2 linked regions of the Cellulophaga algicola DSM 14237 genome follow. The protein of the gene in region 1 interacts with the protein of each later gene in a pairwise test. Links are inferred from orthologs where the notes say so. Each region holds a gene or a part of one and is shown in the gene's direction. Other genes may lie near its edges. The genes, in order: recJ and CELAL_RS16305.

The links.
Region 2: the proteins of recJ (region 1) and CELAL_RS16305 interact in binary tests that used the Escherichia coli proteins (3 or more experiments, as listed by UniProt). The link is inferred for Cellulophaga algicola DSM 14237 from one-to-one orthologs.

The regions. Positions count from the first base shown.
Region 1 is NC_014934.1:1,520,957-1,530,303, reverse strand. Bases 156-2,998 are described here. They hold recJ (single-stranded-DNA-specific exonuclease RecJ), read left to right. Parts: upstream 156-654; coding sequence 655-2,343; downstream 2,344-2,998. Other genes in these bases: CELAL_RS06505 (immunity 49 family protein), read left to right, coding at 2,385-2,998; CELAL_RS06515 (four helix bundle protein), read left to right, coding at 255-611; CELAL_RS06520 (OsmC family protein), read left to right, coding at 156-187. Outside these bases: more of CELAL_RS06520, read left to right, coding at 1-155; more of CELAL_RS06505, read left to right, coding at 2,999-3,275; CELAL_RS06500 (MFS transporter), read left to right, coding at 3,360-4,619; CELAL_RS06495 (UDP-2,3-diacylglucosamine diphosphatase), read right to left, coding at 4,862-5,626; CELAL_RS06490 (6-pyruvoyl trahydropterin synthase family protein), read right to left, coding at 5,674-6,129; CELAL_RS06485 (enoyl-CoA hydratase/isomerase family protein), read right to left, coding at 6,490-7,257; CELAL_RS06480 (MATE family efflux transporter), read right to left, coding at 7,310-8,641; CELAL_RS06475 (GNAT family N-acetyltransferase), read right to left, coding at 8,654-9,151; CELAL_RS06470 (universal stress protein), read left to right, coding at 9,291-9,347. UniProt on the Escherichia coli protein: Single-stranded-DNA-specific exonuclease.
Region 2 is NC_014934.1:3,741,401-3,750,872, forward strand. Bases 4,451-7,418 are described here. They hold CELAL_RS16305 (DNA topoisomerase 3), read left to right. Parts: upstream 4,451-4,757; coding sequence 4,758-7,079; downstream 7,080-7,418. Other genes in these bases: CELAL_RS16310 (TPM domain-containing protein), read right to left, coding at 7,257-7,418. In the rest of the region: CELAL_RS16280 (STM3941 family protein), read right to left, coding at 1-51; CELAL_RS16285 (hypothetical protein), read right to left, coding at 206-412; CELAL_RS16290 (hypothetical protein), read right to left, coding at 505-1,236; CELAL_RS21615 (DUF6630 family protein), read right to left, coding at 1,474-2,487; CELAL_RS21620 (SH3 domain-containing protein), read right to left, coding at 3,253-4,293; more of CELAL_RS16310, read right to left, coding at 7,419-7,805; CELAL_RS16315 (hypothetical protein), read right to left, coding at 7,835-8,476; CELAL_RS16320 (IS1595-like element ISCal1 family transposase), read right to left, coding at 8,576-9,469.

The DNA.
Region 1 (9,347 bases):
TTTGACGGATGAGCACCCAAAATTTTATGATAAAGTTGTGGTAGAATATCACTTTCACGGCGCTAATCTTAAAGAAGATAAGCTGCAAAGAGCGGTAGATTTATCCGTAGAAAAATACTGTGGTGTTATGGAAATGTTTCGTCAGTTTGCTGAGGTAGAAATCAACACGTTTTTTCATAATAAATAAGGGTATTCAAGTATCAAGTTCAATATCAAGGCTGAAGACTAAAGCTTAAATTTGTTTTTTAAAGGATATGGAAAATAAAAAATATGATTTAGAGGATAGACTGGTGGCTTTTGCGGGAGATATTATTTTATTCTGCAAAGACTTGCCAAATGATATGACTGGAGAGTATTATGGGAATCAATTACTGAGGTCTGCAGGTAGTTCTGCTCTTAATTTTGGAGAAGCTCAGGGAGCTAGTTCGGTTAAAGATTATATTCATAAGGCAAGTATTTGTTTAAAAGAATTGAAAGAGTCTAGAGTGAACCTAAAGATTTTGAATAAGGCTTTTTATGGTGATGAAAGTATACGTTTGAATCTATTAGAAGAAGTAGAACAACTAATAAAAATTATTGCAACAATTATTAAAAATAAGAAAAATCAGTGACTTTAAGTTTTTTGAACTTGAACTTGATACTTGAACTTGATATATGCGCTGGACGATAAAAGCCAAACCCGAAGAAGAAAAGATAAAGGAACTTGCCAGTGCTTTAAATGTAGAAGATCTAGTAGCGCAATTATTACTTCAGCGAGGTATTTCTACTTTTGAAGAAGCAAAACTGTTTTTCAGACCTCAGTTATCAGACCTACATGATCCTTTTTTGATGAAGGATATGGATATTGCGGTAGCACGTATAGAAACTGCAATTAATGAAGGCGAGAATATTTTGGTTTTTGGCGATTATGATGTAGATGGCACTACGGCAGTAGCTTTAATGTCGTCCTATTTATTGTCTTTCTATCCCAATGTGGCCACCTATATTCCAGATAGATATGCAGAAGGTTATGGCGTGTCTTATAAAGGAATTGATTTTGCCGAGGATAATAACTTCTCTTTAATTATAGCTTTAGATTGCGGAGTAAAAGCAGTAGATAAAGTTGCCTATGCCAAAGAAAAAGGTGTAGATTTTATTATTTGCGATCACCATAGACCTGGTGCTACCTTACCAGATGCCATAGCTATTTTAGACCCTAAAAGAAGCGATTGTACCTATCCGTATGATGAACTTTGTGGTTGTGGTGTAGGTTTTAAACTGATACAAGCTTTAGGCTCCAGACAAGGAGAAACTATTGAAGATTTAATTCCGTATTTAGACTTAGTCGCTACGGCTATTGGCGCAGATATTGTGCCTATTACGGGAGAGAATAGAGTATTGGCCTATTATGGCTTAAAAGTAATCAACTCAGACCCTAGAGCTGGTTTCAAGGCCATCATCAATCAGATAAAAAAAACGATCTTAACCATTACCGATGTTGTTTTTGTCATTGCCCCACGTATTAATGCGGCAGGCAGAATGGTACATGGCCAGCATGCCGTAAATTTATTAACGGAAACTAATCAAGCACAGGCTGAAAAGTTTGCAGGCGAGATAGAAAAATATAACAGTGATCGTAGAGGTTTAGATCAAGAAATAACCAAAGAAGCACTCACTCAGATTATTGAGAATGAGGAGGAAGAGGGCTTTACCTCGGTAGTGTATAAAGAAACATGGCACAAAGGCGTTATAGGTATTGTAGCCTCTAGACTTACGGAAACCTATTACCGGCCAACCTTAGTATTTACGAAGAGTGGCGATAAATTAGCGGCTTCCGCACGTTCCGTAAAAGGTTTTGATGTGTATAATGCTTTAGAGGGCTGTGCGGATTATATAGAACAGTTTGGGGGGCACAAATATGCGGCGGGACTGACTTTATTGGAAGAACAATACCAAAATTTTAAACATCAATTTGAAAAAGTAGTTTCAGAAACCATAGACCCTAATTTATTAATTCCTGAAATTGCTGTTGACTTACGTATTGAAATTAAAGATATTACGCCTAAACTAATGCGTATTATAAACCAGTTTGAACCTTTTGGTCCTGAGAATATGACGCCTGTGTTTATGGCAGAAAATATTCAAGACTCTGGGTATGCAAAGGGCGTAGGTGAAGAAGGGAAACATTTGAAATTTGCAGTTACCCAAAATGGCTATGGCCCTATTGGGGGAATTGGTTTTAGTTTAGGGGATAAATTACCATTGCTAACAGGTAGGAAACCCTTTAGTGCTGTTTTTTCTATTGATGAGAATGAATGGCAAGGCAATGTGAGCTTGCAATTGAAATTGAGGGATATAAAGTAGCTTAATTTAAGGTGTCCTGCACTCCTGACAATTTGATATTTATGGAAATTAACAAAACTATTACTCCCATGGAGGAGTCTGATCGATATTTAAATAAATATATTAATGCCTTAGAAAATACCACATTTGAAGTTTTTGAAAATGATGTTACCAAAAAATCATTGAATGGATATGCATTTTCCTTAATTCGTGAATTATCCAAGTACACCACATGCCCAAACCAAGACAGAGCCTTGCAGACGAAAGCATTGCATTATTTCAAAATTTTAGCAAAAGCCTTTTATCATTTAGCATATTCTGTAGGTGCAGAGGTAACCGTACAATTTAGAGACAAACCTGTGCAGCATATAGGTGTTGCCTACAAAAGCAATATGGGCTTTGCTGATTGGTTGAACACCTATAGTATATTTAGAGTACTACGGGACCAAGCAGGTTTAAATGTATTGGAGGGTATTACAGATAGTGCTATGGATAGGGCAGAAACAAGTTGGGATACTTTAGATAAAAACATGCTTCATTTTCTTTCTAGTTTACATACTAACCCCAAAACAAGGGAGAAGTTGTTAATAGATGCTATTAAATCTACCCACCCAGATTCTGGAGATTATTTACAAGAAGGTTTTGCTATAGAATTTGTAACCTATTTATACGAGCCTTTACTGTTTGTATATGAAGCGCTTTTACGAAATAATGAAGAAGATTTTAATGCACAATTAATAGAAGCACTTACCAGACACAAAACCTATTACGACACACAAAAAAATAAGCGCTGTAACGACTCAAATGGTTGGATAAGTTGGCGTCTATTAGGTGCTGCAGCTTTAGCATACGATAAGGGTATAAAAATTAATGTAAAAAGTGATTATATACCAGAGTGGCTGTATAAAGGAGAGTTTGATACTGCTACGCTTCCGAAATATATGGTAAGCTAAAAAGAATGCACTTTTTAAAATATAGCTGTTCAAGAGAAAAATCTCTTTCTTACCTTTGCAGCTTACTTTTTTTAATGCTTCCTTATGGATCCGTATGCTGCTTTACGCTATAAAGAGTTCAATATATTTTTGATGGTGCGTTTTGCTATGGTTTTTGCCTGGTCTATGCAATTTATTGTAATAGAATGGCAGGTGTATACCTTAACTAAAGATCCGTTATCCTTAGGGATTATAGGTTTAATGGAAGTTATTCCGGCGGTTTCTATGGCACTTTTTGCAGGACATATTGTAGACCAGAAAGAAAAACGAAACCTTTTGATGTGGTGTATTCTTGGGTTTTCTGTGATTAGTTTTGGGCTGTTTATCATCAGTATTCCTTCTGTTGTTTCAGACTTAGCGACTAGAACTATTTTATATACCATATATGCTTTAGTTTTTTTAGGCGGAATTGTCCGTTCTTTTATTGGCCCCACTATTTTTTCATTAATCGCCTTAATTGTTCCTAAAAAAATATACCCTAACGCTGCAACATGGAGCAGTTCTACGTGGCAAATGGGTGCTGTTTTAGGTCCGGCTTTGGCAGGATTCTCTATAAGTTATATTGGTGTGCATTGGTCCATGTGCTTAATCTTTGCTTTTTCTATACTTGCATTAATTGCACTTTTTAAAATAGAGCGCAAGCCTATTTTAAATCCGAAAATAGGGGAGCCTATATTTGAAAGCTTAGGAGAAGGCTTAAAATTTGTGTTTAGTAACAAGGCCATTTTAGGAGCACTTACGCTAGATATGATTGCCGTTTTATTTGGGGGTGCTGTGGCACTATTGTCAGTCTTTGCGCAAGACATTTTGCACGTAGGAGCAGAGGGTTTCGGAATTTTAAGAGCGGCTCCTGCAGTGGGTGCAGCAATTACCATGTTGGGCTCTACCCGATTTCCTATTCATAAAAATGCAGGTAAAAAATTACTCTTGGCGGTATTCGGATTTGGATTGTGTATGATTGTTTTTGGATGGTCTACCTATTTTTGGGTATCTGTGGCTGCGTTATTTTTAAGTGGGGCGCTAGACGGAATCTCTATGGTGGTACGCCAGACTATCTTACAATTAAAAACACCAGATCATATGCGAGGCCGTGTAGCCTCTGTAAATTCTATTTTTGTGGGTTCTTCTAATGAATTAGGTGCTTTTGAAAGCGGAGTAACCGCAAAATTAATGGGTACGGCTACAGCAGTAATTTTTGGAGGTATTATGACGATAACTACGGTAGGGATTACATCTTTAGTTTTTCCTAAATTCAGAAAGCTAGACCTTCAGAAAGATGTTGAAGAGCATGAGGCAGAAGATTAATTACTTTAATTTTTGAATACAAAAAAAGCCCAATGAAGGGCCTTTTTGTCTGTAGGTAATTTAAGATTCGGGGGGACACTTATTTATTAGTAGGTTGATTTTTTATTTTTAGTCAATAACTAAAGATTAATTACACTGTAAAGATAGGAGGGTAGTTCCCTTTTTTATAATTTATGTTGTGAAGTGTCTTAAAACAGTTGTAAGAAAAGACTTACAACGTGTTTAGAAGGAAATAAAGTGATTTATTTTAAAATAGTATACTCTTTTAGGTTCATTTTTTCACCATCAAAAACGCCGTAGGTATAATAACTAATCCAATCTCCAGTATTAATATATTTAGATTTTTCACTTAAGGTGATATCTAAAGGCAAGTGTCTGTGGCCAAAAACAAAGTAATCATAATGGTCTTTCTCTAGCTTGCGTTTTGCATATTGTACGAGCCACTCGTTATCTTCGCCTAAAAATTGAGCATCGTCATCACCAGAGATTAGCTTATTTTTTACGGAAAGGTATTGTGCTAACCGAACGCCTAAATCAGGATGCAACCATCTAAAAAGCCATTTAGAAAACGGATTCGTAAATACTTTTTTCATTCGTTTGTATCCTTTATCACCAGGACCTAAACCATCACCATGGCCTATAAAGAATGATGTATCATTAAATGTAAATTGTTGGGGTGAATGAAAAACAGGAATACCTAGTTCTTCTTCAAAATAACCATTCATCCAAAGATCATGATTTCCTACAAAGTAATAGATTGGAATTCCAGAGTCCGCAATTTCTGCTAATTTTCCTAATGTTCTAGTGAAGCCTTTTGGAACTACGGTTTTATATTCCATCCAAAAATCAAACATATCGCCTAATAAAAAGATAGCCGCTGCATCTGTTTTAATTTCATCCAACCAAGCCACAAATTTTTTCTCTCTTGGATAACTGTGTTCCATAGTAGGAGCACCCAGGTGATTATCACTAGCGAAGTATACTTTCTTACCTTCTGGAACTTCTATAAATTGCATTCTTGGAGTCTATTAAATTAATCCTTCCCTTTGGGGAGTTAGAGGGGATTATCACTAGCATACCACTCCGCAAAAGAGGTATCTGTTTCTTGTAGTCTTAACGAATGTAATTGGATGTTTTCTGGTAGTCTTGATTTGATCCGTGCAGAAAAATCTATCACCATATTCTCACTAGTAGGTTGGTAATCTGCTAAAATTACCATGTGACCACGGTCCGTAAGCTCTTTGGCTAATTCTACGTGAGGTGTATTTTTATTAAATACAGTTGCATGGTCAAACTGGTCTACGATTTCTTCTTTGACAATCTTTTTAAGATCACTAAAGTCTATCACCATACCTAATTTTACATGCGTAGTATCCGTAATAGGCCTACCAATTACCGTAACAGAAAGTTTATAACTATGGCCGTGTACGTTTCTACATTTACCATCATAACCATAAAGGGCGTGACCGGTTTCAAAATTAAATTGCTTGGTGATTCTGATATTACTCATAAAAATAGCTTAAACAAAATGTTTAAATAAGCTGCAAAAGTATCGATTTATATGGAGTAATTTTTAAAATCCCCTTTAAAATCACGAATCTTAGCTAAAAGCTATTGGGCTCAAAATTAACGGTAGATATTTTTGAGGTATTCTTTAAAGACTGTAGACGAATGTAGGTTTTAGCTAGCAGCTACCCTATAGCATGTTTATTTCCTTTTATATTTTTTATTGTTTCTGTATTTGTTGAAAAAATAGATAGCACCAACGATCAATAATAATAGAGCAAAAAAAGTGCTGCCCGTTAAAAACTTAAGTATTTCCATGATAATTATTATAATAAAAAAGTAAAACGATAAAATTTTAGACTTATTACTTTTTAAATTTTTCTAACGTATTTTTTGTGAATTCAGACAAGGCTAATTTTCCTGTAATTGCAGCTCTTTCAGGCAATAGTACATCCCAATGGTCTGTATTTTTCCACAGTACTTTTTTCCAATCTTCCAAGGCTTGCGGATTGTATTGCGATAGACTATTTGTATAAAAATCTAACTCCTTGTCTAACTCAGAAATAGATTCATAAACCTTAGCGAATAGTCCTTTCTCTTTAGCCCAATAGGCAGTTTTCCATTCTGTGGGGTTCAATGAAAGCTCAGACAAAGCAGCGGTACCTATCTTCCGTTCTACAGCAGGAGCAATAACAAAGGGAGCAATACCGATGGTAAGTTCAGATAAACGAATAGAAGCACTTTCTGTAGCATAAACCATATCACAGGCAGCAGCTAAACCAACGCCACCACCTACGGTTTTACCTTGTACACGCCCAACAATGACTTTGCTGCACGTACGCATGGCATTAATAACGTTTGCAAAGCCATTAAAAAAAATGGTGCCCTCTTCTAAACTAGATACAGCAACCAACTCATCAAAAGAAGCACCCGCACAAAATGCACGATCGCCTTCCGATTTTAGAATGATGACATTGACATTCTCATCGCCAGAAAGTTTAGTAAACTCTTTAGCCAAACGATCTAATAACTCACTCACAAAGGAGTTGCTTGCAGGGTGACCAAATTCTAGGGTAGCCACCTTGTTTTCTATTTTCGTAAAAAGACTTCCGTTAGGTCTTGAAGTAGCCATAAATTATAATTTGTATCAAAAGTACTTAAAAAATAAGAGAGCTTATGGCTTATCACCTAGTTCTAAGTGGCATAAATTTTCTTTTAAACTCGATAACCAAGGCACCACCGCGTATGAACATCCAGATGGTAAATGCAATCCAAATACCCTGAAGTTCTAAACCAAAATACTTCCCGATAAATAAAGCGGGTATAAAACCTAAAAAGGTGGCAGCTAATAAGGTATTTCTTAAATATTTCATTTCACCTAAGCCTTTAAATAGTCCATCAAATATAAATGCGATGCTATTTATAGGCTGCCCTAGAATTACAATAAAAAAGATGCCATAAAAAGCGTTTAGTACCGGAATGTCATTAGAGAAAAAGGTACCTATGGACGTATAAAAAATAAAACCTAAGGTCATCAAAAATAGACTGACAAGTACGCCATATATCATAATTTTTTTTGCCAGTAAAAAGAGTCCGTCATAGTCTTTCCTCCCCAGTAATTTTCCTCCCATAATATTACCTGCAGCAGCATAGCCATCAATAAAAAAAGCAGAGAAAAGCCATAGATTTATAGCAATAGTATGCGCACCAATATAGTTATCGCCAAGTGCTGTTGCCTCTCTAACAGCTAATATTAGTGCAATGTTAAGTGCTAAGGCTCTTACAAATAAGTTTAAACTCATGATGATGAGTCGGCCTAACTCAGGATGAAAGGGGAGCTGTGGTTTCAAGCTAATATTTGTCTTCGTTAGTAGTAATATAAATGCCAGTACTGCCATAACACCTTGTGCAATTAAACTTGCCCAAGCGGCACCTTCTAAATACATAGGCTCCAAAACGTCTGTAATTCCGTAGACAAAAATATAGTCAAGAAATACATTTAGAACTGCACCAACAATTGCAATGAGCATGGGGTAAAATGTATTTTGTAATCCTCTGAAAATACCCATTACTGCAAAGGTAAAAAGGGTTAGAGGAAAGCCCCAAACTCTAATGGAATAGTAAGAAATACAGTACTCTAAAATTTTCCCAGTAGCATTTAAGAATCTAAAAATATCGTCTACAATAAAGATAGTTGATAGTAAAATTAGAATACTAAGTCCAATATTTAAATAAATGGCTTGTGCAGGTAATGATTTTATTTCTTCTTTTTTTCCGGCCCCTACATACTGTGAAATTATGGCAGAAATGGCACTCCGCGTTTGCCCTAAAATCCAGATCAGCATAGATAAAAAAGAACCTACAATACCTGCAGCAGCCAAAGATTCTATGCCATCTACGTCAATATTACCAACAATAGCAGTATCTGTAATAGAAAGTAAGGGTTCTGCAATACCTGCGATAGTAGCAGGGATTGCCAGTTTATTTATAGCTTTAAAAGTGATGGTGTTCTTCAAGTAAAAAGTAATTTATAGTACAAGCTCATAACAATGAAAAGGATGAATACTCTGTTTAGGGAAGTAGATATCCCCTAATTTTTCATAGCCTCTAGCTTCGTAAAATTTTTGATTTCTTTTATTTTGGCCAAAGGTATCTAATCTAACACTGCTATATTTTTTTTGCTTGGCGTAATTTTCAGCGAAGTTCATCATTCTTTGGGCGTATCCCTTTCCTTGATGTTCTGGGTGTACAGAAAGTCTATGTATATAAATGTTTTTTTTATTTTCTGTGAGCCATTTTATGGGCTGATATTCTTGATCCATAAGGGTAGAAATAACAATAGTGCCTACAATTTTAAAATTTTCTTCTAGGACATACAATTCATTTCGCTTTATGTCGTTTTCAAAAGCATCTTTTGATGGGTAATGTTCATTCCATTGATGAATTCCATTTTCAGACATTTTTAAAGCACAGGCTTTAGTAATTTTAAGAATATCGGGAATTTCTAATATCTTTGCAAGGCGCATTTTTTAGTATATTTCTTTATTATTTGTAAATTTAAATGATATAAAATAAAAGCGCAGTGCATTTTTAAAATCAATGTACAGCATTAGCCTTTTTTAAAAATAAAAAATTACAGACAACTAAACCAAATAATTTCGACACATGAAAAATATCCTAGTTCCGATTGGTACCTCACCAGAATCTCATGAAACGCTACAA
Region 2 (9,472 bases), 2.2 Mb from region 1 along the record:
TCCTAAAAATAATTTATTTTTACTTAATGGTATTTCTATCTTTTCTGTCATTTTCTTCTTTTTCTTGGTCAAAAGTTGGGTAACGTTTGGTGTCTGGTATGTTAAGCATCTAAACCTTTTTTTTGTAAGTGCCATCCTATGTACAGCTTACGCTTAGCTCTACTGACTTATAGTATTTAAGTATTGTGTTTTACGGCATTATTTTCTAATCATAAAACCCATGTATGAGGTCATAGATTAGTTCCCCAAGATTAACCCATTTATATTCAATATTGAGGTCTTGATGACTTATTCCATATACATTACCACATTCTTCTAAATTTTTATTACGGTTAATGTCGTGCCAATTACCATTAATACGATACCCAATATAAGATAATTTTTTCTTGAAAGATGGATTTAAGTCTTCCATAATTATCTATTTATTTGTGTTGGAATTACAGTAATTAAAAAGTTGTTTTTTTAATTTTAATTTATCCGATTTTTTATGTAATATCTTCGTTTTCAGCAACTACACATTGTTATGATCACAACCTTTTCATCGCTAAAATTTTGCAATTCTTTTGATATTTTGGGGTCGATTATTTGTTCTATTTTGTTAGTTTTTTCTTCTACTTGGTAATAATTTGTACCATCAGGGTTTTCTATTATCACTTTTTGTTCTTTAATTTCTTCTTCAAAACGGATGGAAATTTCTTTGAGGACTTTAATAATTCTGTCCGTTTTATCATTTTTATTGTGAATATAAATGTGATAAGAACAAAAAGTTCCTCCAATAGAGTATTTCTCAACAGGTTTCTTTTTCATCCATAAACGATCTTCCCAAGCGTGTTTAGTAGAAATTCCAATTGCGTAAGATTGGTCTGTTAGTTCAATTATTTTAATTTTTTCTATATTATTTTTATCAACCTCTTTTTTATCTGTCAGCGTATAAATAATTTTTTTAGCTCCTTCATCATCTGAATAGTCGTATTTAATTCTATTCTGAAAATATGTAAATTCTCCGATTAAGTCGTTAGATTGCTTTCTCAATATAAGTTGGTAGTTATTTTCTAAAAACGCTGTGTAGCTTATAGATTTGTCTTTTTGGTAAATAGATGATAAAAAATTGTATCCAATTATTTCACTTCCATCTTTAAATTCAATTGAGAATTTAATTTGATGACCATTATATTCTGCAAATGCACTAAATGGTAAAAAGAGAATGAAAAATATAAGGCTTTTAATCTTACTCACAATGTTTGTTTTAAATGTTTGTTAGCGGTTCACATATGCTTAGGCGTGATTGTTACGCACTAAACTAACAAAAGGAAACCAAACCTAAGAGAAATTCGTAGGATTATTCTAGTAGTAACTAAATAGGATGGAATTAAAAAAAATACTATAAAAAAGCTTACACAGAAGTTTAAGCCTAGACTACAAGTGTATAAATTTAATAAAGAAAAAAGTCTTTTTCACCTTAGTTCTTTTTTATCATGCGTTCGTTTTTGATCTATTACCTATATATAATCTCAGTGTGTCATAAATAAAATAAATAGATAAATAATAGAATAAAAAGTTGATAATTGCTATGAAAATAACGATAAATGATAATCCTTCTTTCAAAAAACCAGTATAAACTACAAATGTAAATGCAGGGCATAAAATTAAGATGACAAGGGAAAAAATAAATTTTATGCTATTAAATTTATACTTTATAATAAAGGGGTATCTTGGTTTTAGTAATCTTCTATCCGTCTGTGTATCAAAATAATTATAACCAATAATATCAATTAATTTTTCGATTTTTTCCTTGTCAGAAACTTTGTGAATGACAATAATATATTCATCAGATTCAGTATCTATAAAACCCATTTGATATCCTGCTTGTAGTAAAGGTGTATCATAATCTTCAAATACGTTATCAAAAGAAACCGTCTTCTTTTGATAATTGCTTATACTTGGTAATTCAACAGAGTCTTGAAAATTGTTTTGTAAAGATGTAGTAATTCTCCATTCTAAAGTTTCTACATCCTGGTTCAAGTCAAGCGGCATAATAAAAAAGATATTATGGATATCTAAAAATTCCGTCACATAATTTAAAGTTGACATGTAATCTTCTTTATCACTTGAGAAGTCTTTTAGTTTTTCTAAGAAAGGGATTATTTTTCCCTGAATTTCAGCGGAACAACATAATTTGGTCAAACTAATATAGGCCTGCTTTTCTTTTATATTTAATTCAGGAAGTGCTGAAATATAATCTTCTTCATTAAAAGAGTTATTTTCTTCAAATGAATAAATTTTTTCCTTTTTTTTGATTGTGAACCAGGATTTACCTGTAAAATCTTTTTTAGACCAAACAAATAATATTAATGTTAAAATAGCCCATATTTCTGATAGAAAAGCCCAAATTCCTAGTTTTGTAAACTGAAATACTACTATTTGATAAATACTGATGAAGAATAATACAATCAATATTAAGTAATAAATTATTATTTTTCTATTCATTTTGTCTCTAAAATTTATTACTTATCCATAGGGTTAAACTTAATAACGCACAACATTTAGTATAACAGGTGTAAGGCAGTAAATAAAGATTTTCTTTTCGATTTATCACTTAGTTAAATATAAATAGTATGGTTTTATTTTTTTGTTGAAAATACCAAATTTTATGTTTGGTGGACTTAATTAGTATGCACCAACTTTCTGTTAGACACTTTAAAATTATTTTTCCATACTGTTTTATAGACCGTGTTATTTATACCCATAAACTATAAAATTATTAGTATCAGTTTAAAAAGGTATATTGTTTTTGATTAAAACATCTTTTAGTTTTTCACTACTATCTATAGTTTTATCTTTTACTAACTTTCCTACATATTCTTTATGTATAGGTATTATTATTATTATTAAATACTCTATGTAAAAAAAAAAGAAGCATATATACTTGGTTAAGCAAGCACATCATTTTAACGCCCAAAGAATATAAAAAAAGTGAGTATATATGCGGCGGTTTTTGAACGAAACCTGTCTATTGGTAGACAGAGGTACTTGAAATACACGTAAAAACGTATAAAAAGTGAAGCAGGAATGGCAGCTTTTCTTGCTGTTCTAAAAAAGAACCCTTATCATTTAAAACGCTCACATTTAAGCATATTAAAAAATCACCTACTGCTTACTTGATCAAAAAATAAACCACCTTGAAAGACGGTTGTTTATGTCTTACTTTTCTAAATTATGGAGTTGTGCAACGCCTACAGGTGTTAGTAATAGTTAATTTTTCATTTCTAAGTTAGTTTTCAGGTAGTCCAATATCTTTCGTTGTTTTTTATCTGTATGCTTTTCTTTGTATGTTTTTATATAAAGGGTGTTATTGTCTTTCCATTTTATTTCCTCTACAGCCCAATCTTCAGAAGTATAACTTTTGAATTCAGTCAAATATTTTTTTGAATTATTTTTATTTAATTCATCTACTTTAATTACTCCAATAAAACATCCTTGAAACTCGTACATAACATTATATTTATATACTAAATAGTTACCCTTAGGAGAAGTTATTGGTTGCTCAACAGCACCGTCTCCAGGAGATATTATATTATATTTATTATTTGAAATGCTATCAATTAAAGTAAGTTCACTAAAACCTAAATAGTCTTGAGTGTAATTAGTTTCTATTGCATAAAATTTGAGTTTTGGATAATAACCTATATATTCACTTCCGCTCCAACTTCCATTTTCTTTATAGTCTTTGTAAACTTTAAATTTAAAATTTTCATTTTTTGTCTTAATAAAAAAGAAAGTATCATTTTTATTTATTTTAGGTAATATGTTTTTTGGGTTGGATTCAATTTTTTCAAATTCATTTTTGGTGATTTTTGAAAATTTTAATTGAGGCAAATTCTCATATATACTCATTTCTCCAACATTAGTATTCGTCTTTGAAGAAGTATTTGAATTTCGGCTTATTTTTTTATTAGACAAATATCCACTAAATATATAAACAGTATCTTGATCTAACTTGACACCAAGCCATTCTCCTTTCTTTAATATATGCTCATCTTTAATTGTTTCAAATATATGGGTGTGTTCAATTAACTCTACTTTTCTACCATATTTAAATTTTCCAATTATTTCTCCATTTGGTTTTTTTCTGTAGTTTAACCCAGATTCAGCTATAACATACTTAAATTCAGAATCTTTTTCTTTGTTTGTGTTTTTATGTAGGATTATTTCCTTTTTTGCAGATGTTTCTTTAGGGTCAGTTTTACAACTGAATAATATAATTAGTATAACAAAATGGATTAGTTTTTTCATAATTAATGTCAACATACAGATATGCGCATGTTCTATTTTTTTGGTAGGCAAGCTTTGTTGCTTATAAAAATAGCAAATATTTTCTATAGTTGTCTGTGGTATTCCGCATTAGTTGTGCGTATTTTAGTTTAATCGGTATATGTATTTTTTGTAAAAAAAAAGATAAAAAATTTTTAGTATTCCAATTCGTTCTCGATACACTTGCTGTTTCGTATCACTACACCGTTAGCATTGGAACGGACATTAAAGTTTCTTTTTCTATCGGTTCTCAATACACTTTTAGTTTTGTTTCACGAGACTCAAACGCCTGGAAATGAAATGGGTACTTCCGTTTTATAGACTACACCAGATGATTTTTTTTTTTTTAATCCATAATACTTCGCTCTAATAAACAGCACCAACCTTATTTCTGCTTGCTATTTGAGTTCGATGATCAATGTATTTTAACTATTTTTGTTGCTGTCATGAAAGTATGTATTGCCGAAAAGCCAAGTGTTGCCCGTGAAATTGCTGCCGTTTTAGGAGCTAATATAAAATGCGATGGCTATTATGAAGGTAATGGCTATGCGGTAACCTATACTTTTGGCCATTTATGTACACTCTTTGAACCCAATGACTACAAACCACATTGGAAAAGCTGGGACCTTAATAACCTTCCCATGTTACCCGATAAGTTTAAAACAAAAGTGGTAGACAACGCAGGGATTCAAAAACAATTTACTATAGTAAAAAAATTATTTGACAAAGCTACTTTGGTTATCAATTGTGGAGATGCTGGGCAAGAGGGAGAATTAATACAACGTTGGGTTATAGATCAAGCAGGATACAAAGGTGAAGTACAGCGCCTATGGATTTCTTCTTTAACTACAGAAGCGATAAAAGAAGGTTTTAAAAAATTACAACCTTCTGCAAAATATGACAATCTATACTACGCAGGATTTTCTAGAGCTATTGGAGATTGGCTTTTAGGAATGAATGCTACGCGTTTATATACCGTTAAACACGGAGGCTATAAGCAAATGTTATCTGTAGGCAGGGTGCAAACACCTACATTAGCAATGATTGTTAACCGCTATAAGGAAATAGAAAGCTTTAAATCTGAACCGTATTGGGAGCTGCAAACCTTATATCGCGATACGCTGTTTAATTGTGAGAAAGGGCGGTTTTTAAAGAAAGAAGAAGGCGAAGCTTTTGCTAAACAAGTTAAAGAAAGCGATTTTGAAATTGTATCCATCACCAAGAAAAAAGGAAAGGAATACGCGCCTAAACTTTTTGACCTTACCGGCTTGCAAGTCTATTGTAATACTAAATTTGGATTTTCGGCAGATGAAACCTTAAAAATGGTTCAGAAGTTATACGAACAAAAAGTGGTTACTTATCCTAGGGTTGATACTACATTTTTACCGAATGATGTGTATCCTAAAGTACCAGGAATTTTGAAAAAACTAACAAAATATCAAAACCTTACGACCGCTGTTTTAGCAGGGAAAATAAAAAAGTCATCTAAAGTATTTAATGATAAAAAAGTAACCGATCACCATGCTATTATTCCAACGGGAGTACAAATGAATTTGCAGCTTAACCAACAAAAGGTGTATGATATTATTACCAAACGTTTTATAGGTGTTTTTTATCCGGATTGTTTGGTAGCCAATACTACCGTAGTAGGAAAAACCGATACGGTAACATTTAAAACTACTGGAAAAAAAATTTTAGAAAAGGGGTGGAGGGTTGTTTTTGAAAATCCGGAAGTAAAAACTACGCCTGAGAAAGGGCTATTACCTTCTTTTGTAAAAGGGGAGAAAGGGCCGCATGAGCCTTCATTTTTAGAAAAAGAAACTAAGCCACCAAATCAATTTACGGAAGCTACCTTATTACGCGCCATGGAAACAGCGGGTAAGCAAGTAGATGATGATGAGATGAGAGAATTGATGAAGGAAAACGGTATCGGCAGACCTTCTACTAGGGCAAACATTATGGAAACCCTATTTAGGCGAAAATATATTGAACGTAATAAAAAACAACTATTACCTACGCAAACAGGGATACAACTTATTGGTACCATAAAAAATAAATTGTTAACCTCTGCCGAGCTTACTGGGTTGTGGGAAAAACAACTGAAGGAGATTGAAAATGGTAATTTTCATGCAGGTGTTTTTATCAATAATATGAAACAAATGATAGACGATTTGGTGTATGAGGTGCGTCTTGAAAAAAGACATATTAAAATTTCTCATGCTGCCGCCAATGTAGCAGCACCAAAACCAAAATTAATAAAAGAAAAGAAAACAGCATTAGTAGATGGGAAACCTTGCCCTAAATGCAAACAAGGAACACTTTTAAAAGGAAAATCGGCCTACGGATGCAGCGAATATAAGGTAGGGTGTACCTTAGTGCTTCCCTTTGTTTTTCAAGGAAAAAAAATATCTGACAAACAATATGCACGTTTATTAGAAAAGGGCTGTACGGTAAACCTTAAAGGTTTTAAAACAACGCATGGCACTACAGAAGGTTTATTGCGTTTTAATGAACAGTTTGAAATGTTGTTAGAAGAAAAGAAGGCTGCCAATAAACCAGCACCAAAAACAAACTCTATACCTGAACCAATTCCTTGTCCTTTATGTAAAAAAGGTACAGTCCTAAAAGGAAAAACAGCATATGGGTGTAGTAACTATCAAAACGGGTGCAAGTTTAGGTATCCTTTTTCTATGCTACGAGAAAAAGCCAAGGGTACTCCCTTGACCAAAGCATTGGTTATAGAGTTACTCAACCAACAGGCTAGTTAGTAATCATCTTCACTAAAAAGTAGCGTATTGAAATGGTCTTATTACCTAATACTTCAGTAGATAAGTAAACAGGAACCATTAGGCTTTACTAAGTGCGCAACCTATAACGTACTGCATTTATACCTATGCCTTCGTTTTAGTAGACACCTATTTTAAGGCCGATTTTGCTTACCGAATTTATTCCCAGTTGGTAATTAATTCATTTAACCCAATTTTAATTCCGTCATAAAAGTTGCCGTTCTTAAATTCAGGTACTATGGTATTCGTAATTATTTCATTACAAATTCTATCCGTTAAAACCTCTCGGGTTCCAGATCCCGTTGCAATTCCTATTTGTCGGCAAGGCTTACATATAATTATTACCATACCATTATTTCTATCTGTACTGCCAACTCCCCAAGCTTGTCCTAAATCTGTTCCGTATTCTTGGATATTATCATAGGGTGTTAAGCGTTCTATAGTAACCACTACAATTTGTCGATTAGTTTCACTTTCATAATCATAAAGTAGTGTATACAATTCCGAACGTTGCGATTCCGTAAAAACTTGTCCGTAGTCATTTATAATTCCAATAGGCTCTGGAAAAGGGGATTTTTCTATTTCTGAAAAATCATATTCAGGAGTAGGATTTCCAGTTTCAGTTTCTTGAGCTGCGGCTTTATATGAAAATACATTTAAAGCTAGAAAAAGGAGTAGTAGTTTAGATGCTATTCTTATGTTCTGCATAAAATACAATGGTTTTTTTAATTAGTTAGTTAGTCGTAATATTCATTGCCATCAATAGCTACATAACCTTCATTATTTTTTTTATCTTTAAATCTAGCTAAATTATATGTAAAAGGGTTTATTTCTATATATTTAGTAGGCGTTATATTGTAATATCCATACAATCCGTTTCTCATTGTTTTTATGGGCCTTTTGGTAACGTCTATGGTATCAAAATATGCTATTCCAAATTCTTCAGACAGAATTCCAAAATAGTCCCCAAAATCTATGATAACATAGTCTTCTTTTGGGGCATTATCGTTGAAAGCTATTTTGCGTTTGTTATTTAAAAAATGAATATTCTTGATATTTTTTTTCTTTACAGAATCAATACTTTTGTACGTAGTAAAGTTATAGCTTGTAAACCCTACCGCTTTTTTTAAAATATAGTATTTTTCAGTTTCTTCAATTTTAAGGCCATAGGTTGTTACATTGCCACAATATTCATTGCTTATCATTTCCGCAGTAGGAGCATGCTCAAGTTTATTTAGTGCTGCATCATAATATGCAATGGCGGGAGTATTATTTAATACTTGAAAACCATTATTTATCTGAGCGATATACGTAATATCTCGTAATACGATATCTCCAGCTTCATTTCTAACAATCAATTCATTAATCTCTTTATTCACCTTGTAAGTAATTCCTTCAATAAAAAAATCCCAAGAGTTTTTTACAGGAAAGGAACTATAATAATGGTCTAACGCTTTAATATTTATAGAGGTCAGTAGTTAATTACTTATTAATTCAGCTTGATTGATTTTATCATTATTGACCATTTTAACAATAAGATTATTGAATATTGTAGCTTTACTTTGAGATCTGTTTATTCTAAAACAAAATTCATTGAAATATCTATTTAAATTATTGTCACTAACCCAAGAATAAGTTGTTCTTATCCAAGATTTAACCTGATGTATCATTGTATGAAGCGCTTTAAAATTTAACCCTCCATTACTTTCTATTTGTGTGATGTCGTAAGCCTTTGCAATAGGACTATAGCCTCTCCATTTATCTGTAGTAATCTTTGCGTTTCGGCTGATATGGTTGACAAAAATATATTGTAAGGATTGTGCTGAAAAATCATCTATTTTCATAGCATACATTCTTTTTACCTTTCCATCTTCTGTAAGCTGAACAGCTGTAACCGCCTTCTTTTTCTTAGCATTGTAGCTTCTGCCAACTTTTGTTTCTTCTCTGCCCCCTAAAACAAATTCATCTACATGAACAACTCCGTCCATAGGATTATTCCCACTCGAAGACATAGCTTCTCTGACCTTAAGCATAAAAAGTCTAGCTGTTTTTTCTGTTACTCCGTAACGTACTCCCATATAACTTGCAGATAAGCTTTTCGTGCTTGTAGCCATCTCAAAACAAATAAAAAATGCTTTGCGAACACCAAACTTTACCTTGTGAAATAATGTATCTGCTGTTGCGGATTCTGTATGTCTACAAATATTACATTGCCTAGAGAAATCAGCACGTGTTTGACAGGCTATATGATTGCATCTAGAACATTTAAAAGGGGTTTTAGACTTAATATTTGCTAAATATTCTTTGCAATCATTGTCCGTTTTGAAGCAATCAGAGAACTCTAGAAGATTTTGACCCTTGAAAATATCCATAAT